2 regions of the Planococcus alpniumensis genome follow, and region 1 is predicted to be linked to the other one. Evidence: predicted binding sites of a transcription regulator. Region 1 holds the regulator's gene; the other holds the start of a gene.
The links. The regulator Rex, encoded in region 1, represses fermentation and respiration genes when NADH is low (regulators of the CRP and FNR family bind a similar motif). The targets are predictions, from matches to a motif close to TTGTGAAATATTTCACAA.

Region 1 (3,417 bases):
GGTCGTGGGAAACGAATAGTAATGTGCCTGGATAGTCGATCAAGGCATTCTCGAGTACTTCTTTGCTATCGAGGTCCAAATGGTTGGTCGGCTCATCAAGCAGCAAGACATTGGCTTTTTGCATCATGAGCTTAGCAAGTGCCACACGCGCTTTTTCGCCGCCCGATAAAGTCGAGACCGGCTTCAAGACATCGTCTCCAGTGAATAAGAAGCGTCCGAGGATGCCCCGGATGTCTTTTTCATTTACATGCGGGTAGTCGTCCCATAATTCGTTGAGCACGAGCTTATTGCCTTTTAAGTTCGCTTGTTCCTGATCGTAATAGCCGAACTGGATGCCAGTGCCGTAATGGATGTCACCTGCGAGTGCCGGCAATTCTTTCATGATGGTCTTGAGCAGCGTCGATTTGCCGACACCGTTCGGCCCGACAAGCGCGAGGCTGTCGGTGCGGTAAAGTTTTAGCAAGATGTTGTTCGAGACCGGCTGGGCGCCATAGCCGACGGACAGCGACTGGACGTTCAAGACGTCATTGCCGCTTTGCTTTTGGATGTCGAAGCCGAAGCGCGCTGATTTTTCGTCGCCTTCCGGAGCTTCCATCCAGTCGGTTTTCTCGAGCACACGGCGCCTGCTTTGCGCCATTTTTGTTGTAGAAGCCCGAACCAGGTTACGGGCGACGTAATCTTCAAGTTTGGCTTTCTCGCTTTGCTCTTTCTCGTAATGTTTGCGGTCGAGTTCGTATTGTTTCGCTTTTTCGCTTAAATAACGGCTGTAGTTGCCGGTGTATTTACGGACCTTCTTGCGTGACACTTCGTAAACCAGCGTGACGACTTGGTCGAGGAAATAGCGGTCATGCGACACGATGAGCAATGCGCCCGGATAATTCTTCAAATAGTTTTCGAGCCAGCTCAGCGTTTCGATGTCCAAATGGTTGGTCGGCTCATCGAGAATCAAGAGCTGCGGCTTTGCGAGCAGGAGCTTCGCCAGCATGAGGCGGGTTTTCTGGCCGCCTGACAGGGAAGTGATTTTCTTTTCGTAGTCTTCCGGATAGAACTTCATGCCGTGCAGGACCGCGCGCGTATCGGCCTCGAACTGATAACCGCCGGCATCTTTAAAATGAGTCTGGAGGAGGTCATATTCTTGCATGACCTTGGCATTGCGTTCGGCATCATTGTACACATCCGGATCAGCCATGGCAGCTTCGAGCTGGCGCAGCTTTGCTTCCTGATCCCGGAAATGGGCGAAGATTTTCATCATTTCCTGCCATACGGTGGCGTCTGAATTCAAGTCGGTTTGTTGTTCCAAATAGCCGATCGTTAAATCTTTCGGCATGATCAAATCGCCGCTGTCGTAAGACATTTCACCGGCGATGATTTTCAATAATGTGGATTTTCCGGCACCATTGCGGCCGACAAGTGCGACCCGGTCACGGTGCTGGACTTCGAGTTTGGCGCCTGAGATGATTTCCTCGGCACCGAATGATTTATGGATTTGATTGACTTGCAATACGATCATTTAGGGTCACCTCTATTCTTCTTAAGTGTAGCTGATGGGCGTGCGCTTCGCAATTACGCAAGCCTTTACATATCAAGGCCTGTCATGTAAGATTGATACGATTTGACAACAGTTCAGAAGGAAGCGATCCCATGCTTGACGAATCCCATAAAATCCCGCAAGCGACAACGAAGCGGCTGCCCTTGTATTACCGGTTTCTCCAGAATTTTGCCAATGCTGGACAGAAACGCATCTCCTCACAGGAGTTGAGCGAAGCGATGAAAATCGATTCGGCGACCATCCGCCGCGATTTCTCCCATCTTGGCGCACTTGGCAAAAAAGGCTACGGCTATGATGTGCAGGAGCTCTTGGCGTTTTTCCGTAAGACGCTTGACCAGGACGAAGCGACGAATGTTGCGTTGATCGGTGTCGGAAGCCTCGGCAGCGCGTTTTTAAAATACAATTTCCACCGCAATCACAACACGAAAATCATCCTGGCCTTTGATACGAACAGCCCCCATGAAGGCAAGAAAATCAGCGGCATCGATACCTACCACCCCGATTTGATTGAAGAGAAGATTAAGCAGTACGGTGTGGAAGTGGTCATTTTGACGGTGCCGTCGCGGTCGGCTCAAGATGTCACCGACCGGCTCGCCCAGACAGACATTAAAGGCATCCTCAATTTCACGCCGGTGCGCATTTCCGTACCGGAACATATCCGCGTCCAGACGATCGATTTATCGGTGGAGCTGCAAACTTTGATCTACCAGATCAAGCATGATTAACATAAAACCTTCACATTTGAACGGCCATTGGAAATAGCCAAAAGGCCTTGTTTCATGTACACTAGAAGCATACTACAGGAGGTGTCTGATATGGCTCCAGGTCCATTAAGTTTAATCATCATCGGGATTGTCGCCTTGCTGATTTTCGGCCCGAAAAAATTGCCGGAACTAGGGAAAGCATTCGGTTCTTCCTTGCGCGAATTCAAAAACGCCACAAAAGGATTGGCCGACGACGATGAAGATGACAAGAAAGTCGAAACAGCAAAGAAAAACGATTTAGATAAGAAAGACGAGCACAAGTAACACGATAGGATGTTTGTCCGATGAACCAACAAAATGAAATGACGGTAGTTGAACATATAGGTGAACTTAGAAAACGGCTGACCTTGATAGTCGTTTTCTTTCTGTTCGCGCTCATTGCCGGATTCTTTCTCGCTGAGCCTTTAATCCGCTATTTGCAGTTCAGCGAAGAGGCGCGGAATCTGACGCTGAATGCGTTCAAGATTACCGATCCGATTAAGATATATATGCAGGTCATGATGATTTTGGCATTGATCATCACGTCGCCTTTGATCATGTACCAATTTTGGGCATTCATCAGCCCTGGACTCTCTGACAGGGAGCGAAAAGTGACGCTTGGGTATATTCCGTTTTCCTTGTCCTTGTTTATCGGCGGGATTGCGTTTTCCTATTTGGTGTTGTTTCCATATGTTATTGGATTCATGCTCAATATATCGGAGAATCTGGATATCCAGGAGACGATTGGGATCAATGAGTATTTCCAATTTTTGTTCCAAATCACCTTGCCGTTCGGCTTTATCTTCCAGCTGCCGGTGTTGATGCTATTTTTGACGCGTCTCGGGATTTTGACGCCGATGATGATGACGAAGTACCGGAAGTATGCGTATTTGGCGCTGGTGACGATCGCCGCTTTCATTACGCCGCCGGATATTATTTCCCATATGATCGTGACATTGCCTCTGATTTTACTCTATGAATTCAGTGTAATCATTGCGCGCATTGGCTATCGTAAGTTCCTGCGGGCAGAACAGCAGCAGGCAATTGAAGAACAGACAGAAGACCTTCCGCCGAAATGATGGCGGAAGGTTTTTTGTTTGGAATGAACTGTACGTAAATCGAAAT
Region 2 (3,417 bases), 2.8 Mb from region 1:
TCACGCCAAGCAGTTTCGGCACGATCGTGTACCAAGCGATGTACGCGGGAAGCAGCCAGAAATACACAAGCGGATGGCCGAAATACCAGAACAGCGAACGGCTCAATTCCACATTGATCGTATCCGTCCAACCGAATGCCCACGGAATGTATTGGAACAACACAGTCGCAACAACACCAAGACAGGCGATGATCCATAACACGATGGTCGTTACCGTCATGAAGGCAAACAAGGGACTCAATTGCCCTTTATTGTTGCGGCGCCAGACCATGTAATGGCCGACCAAGGCAAAACTCGAGATCCATGTGCCGACAATGACCAAAGCCAGGCCGACGTAATAAAAGCCGTTCGCTTTCAGCGGTGCATAAAAGGTATAAAGCACCGAAGCTTCCCCAGCGATGATCAGCACTGTTGCCATGACCGTTCCGAGAAGCGTCACCCACAGGCCGATCCATGAAAACAAGCGGACTTTCGGGCCGAAGCTTCCAAGGCTTTTGCTCATGCCGGTGATAAAGAAGGCAAAAATGAAAAAGGTCGTATAAATAAGTGCGAGTAAGACGCCGTGCGCAGTAAGGATTTGGTAATAATCTAACCAAGTCGGGAGCTGGAGGGCGTCGTTGCGGATAAAGACCTGCAAGACGCCCATGAGCGTGCCGATCAAAAATGCAGTATAAGCGACACCTAAGTGCCATAAAGCGATTTTACGTTCTGGTTGGGCAATCATGTCAGTACACCTCAATTTCCGTAGACATCATGTGATGCCCGGTGCCGCAGTATTCATTGCACAGAATCAAATACTTGCCCGGTTCTTCAAATGTGTAGGATTTGGTCGTGATCCGTCCGGGAACGACCATCATATTGACTTTCGTGTTGTCGATCGTAAAGCTGTGCACCACGTCTGTGCTGGTGACTTTGAAAATGATTTCTTTGCCGGCCGGCACCCGCAAGTCCGGTGCGTTGTAGCCAAAAGCCAGTGCGACGATCGCCACTTGGTACGTATCTTCGTCCAATTGCGTGACGCCTGGGTTATCGAATGGGGCGGTTTCGTTCACCATCTCCGGGTCAATGGTGTCCATCCCCCCGGACGGCGTGTGGTTTTGTGAAAACGCACTGACCCCGACGACGCTCAAAAAGACAATGAGCGAAACGATGCCGAAACTGAGCCAAATCTTCTCGTATTTATGGAAATGCATGATGAATCTCTCCTTTTTTTATCTCGCTACGTACATCAAATACACGGCAACCCACATGGCAACGATGAAGATGCCGACGAAGAATACACTGACGAGTGTGCCCTTCAAATTCACATCATGATCCGATTGCTTTTTATCCACTTTCTCCACCTCTTCGCTCTTTTGCTATTTCCTTTAGCATAGGACCTAAGTTTCGGTTTAGCTGTGACATAAATCACACCTGGCCGTATTTATTTTCAGCTGTCCATATTTTCGCCAAAAAAAGAAAGCCTGCGGATGGATAGGCTTTTGGAAGATACTATTTGTTGGAATGAATGGTGGAGATAGCCGGGGATAGCGTGTGGCGTTGTTCTCCTTTTCTATTTTTCTTCTTGGTAATATTCGCTGCCTTGCTTTGGGTTGGCCTTTGGCAATAAGCCAGGAAAATCACCTGTCTTACTGCGTCGGCTCACCCTAGGCGCCGGCAGCTGAGAGATTTTATTGTCTATAGATTGTTCAATCGTATCTACTTCTGTATTAGGTTGCCGGCTAGTGGGGGAATCGCTTCCCGGATCAGGGTGATTGAAGATAGTTAGGGTCTGCGAGTGGTGTTGTGGTCGTGTTCTATTGGTGCCTCGTGTTAGTATTCGCCGCCGGGCTTTGGGTTGGCCTCTTGCCATAAGCCAGGAAGAGCGCCTGTCTTACGGCATCGGCTCACCCCTTTACGCTCGGCGGCTTGGAGATCTCGTTGATTCGGGTGCGTTTAATCAGATCTACTTCAATATGCAGTTGCCGGCTAATGTGGGAATCGCTTCCTGAGATGGCGCATCTGAAAAGCCGCTGATTGAGCAAGTTAAGGTTATAGGTTTGTTTGGTGGATAGAGACATGTGGCCCTCCATTCTTCTACCTGTTTGAAGCAAGCTATAGAATAATATGAATTTCTACGTTCCATTTTAAAGGAACTGAAGAACCGATCTTCCACTCTAAAGCTAGAGACGGAGTGGAAGGGGCCGACGCCTGAGGGACCGCGCGGGCTGGCGAGACAAATGAGCTGCGATCTTTGCAGCTCATTGGCTCAACACCCGCCCCTCGGCAAGCGTGCCCCTGCAACGTAGTCGAAAAGCGGAAGCTTTTCTTTTCAAAGTTCTTTTGTTTCAGTTTCATAACTCATCTTCAACCCATCTCTACAACACACTCTTAAGAAGTGAAAAATGAAATTACTAGAACACACAAAAAGCCTACCGTAACGGCAGGCTTTAAGATTAGTCGATTTTGCAGAGGTAGATTGGGCATTCTTCGCAATTGATGTCGAATTTCAGTTTGGGGATATTGTATAGGACGATTTTGCCGTCTTTCATGCCGACGGTTCCTTGTTTGCGCAAGTCGCTGAGCATCCGGTTGACCATTTCACGGCTCATGCCGCAGAAATTCGCCAACTCTTGGTTCGTCAGCAAAATATCGATTAGTAAGCCGCCTTCAGCTTCTACGCCGTAGCTATTGCCAAGGCGAATCAACGTCGAATATAAAGCCCCTTTTTTCCCGTGGAGCATCAAGTCGCGGAAACGGGTTTGCGTTTTCTGCTGGTCGATGCCCATCCATTTCATAAACGCCATCGCAAGCGAAGGGTCTTTTTCAAGCGATTGTTCCAGCTCTTCGACGGGAATTTTCAAACATACGGTCTTGGTCAGCGCACGGGCATCCAGCAAATACGTGGCGCCTTGTGCGAACACGGTAATTTCGCCGACCATCTGTCCAGTGCCGCAAATTTTCAATGCCAGCTCACGGCCGTCCGGTGTTACTTTTCCGATCTGCACTTTTCCGGAACGGAGAATGTAAAGGCCTTTCACCGCCTCCCCTTCACGGAAAAGATAATCGCCTTTTTGATATTCTTTGACTTGGTGGCTGATTGTCAATAGCTTCTCAAGCTCGGGCGTCAAGGTGCCGATTTCTGATTCCAAAGGGTTCTCGCTCCTTTCTGGTGCTCCTGCTTTTTTTCAAGCGTATCATATCTACCGTAAAATTTGGATGCGTTTTCACAATTACGTGGAAGCTTCGGGGAAATTTTCTGAAAAAAGAAGGAAGTCCTCGATGATGTATCGAAAGGTAGCAGTATAGAAGGAGGAATGAACAATGACTTTGAAATATTCTCGAATTATGGTGGCAGTGGATGGTTCGAAAGAAGCGGAATGGGCATTTAAGAAAGCCGCCGCCGCAGCTTCCCGAAATCACGCTGACCTCTATCTC

Region 2: G3255_RS17165 (cytochrome C oxidase subunit II) is a predicted target of Rex. The motif match lies at 1,396-1,413, and genes of this name have one in related genera.

What each region holds. Positions count from the first base shown of each region.
Region 1 is NZ_JAAMTH010000001.1:564,837-568,253, forward strand. It holds gene G3255_RS03015 (ABC-F family ATP-binding cassette domain-containing protein) at 1-1,510, opposite strand, end outside; gene G3255_RS03020 (redox-sensing transcriptional repressor Rex) at 1,642-2,274, shown strand; gene G3255_RS03025 (twin-arginine translocase TatA/TatE family subunit) at 2,365-2,577, shown strand; gene tatC (twin-arginine translocase subunit TatC) at 2,598-3,371, shown strand.
Region 2 is NZ_JAAMTH010000001.1:3,381,976-3,385,392, forward strand. It holds gene G3255_RS17155 (b(o/a)3-type cytochrome-c oxidase subunit 1) at 1-724, opposite strand, end outside; gene G3255_RS17160 (cytochrome c oxidase subunit II) at 726-1,193, opposite strand; gene G3255_RS17165 (cytochrome C oxidase subunit II) at 1,212-1,334, opposite strand; gene G3255_RS17170 (Crp/Fnr family transcriptional regulator) at 2,436-3,131, opposite strand; gene G3255_RS17175 (universal stress protein) at 3,304-3,417, shown strand, end outside.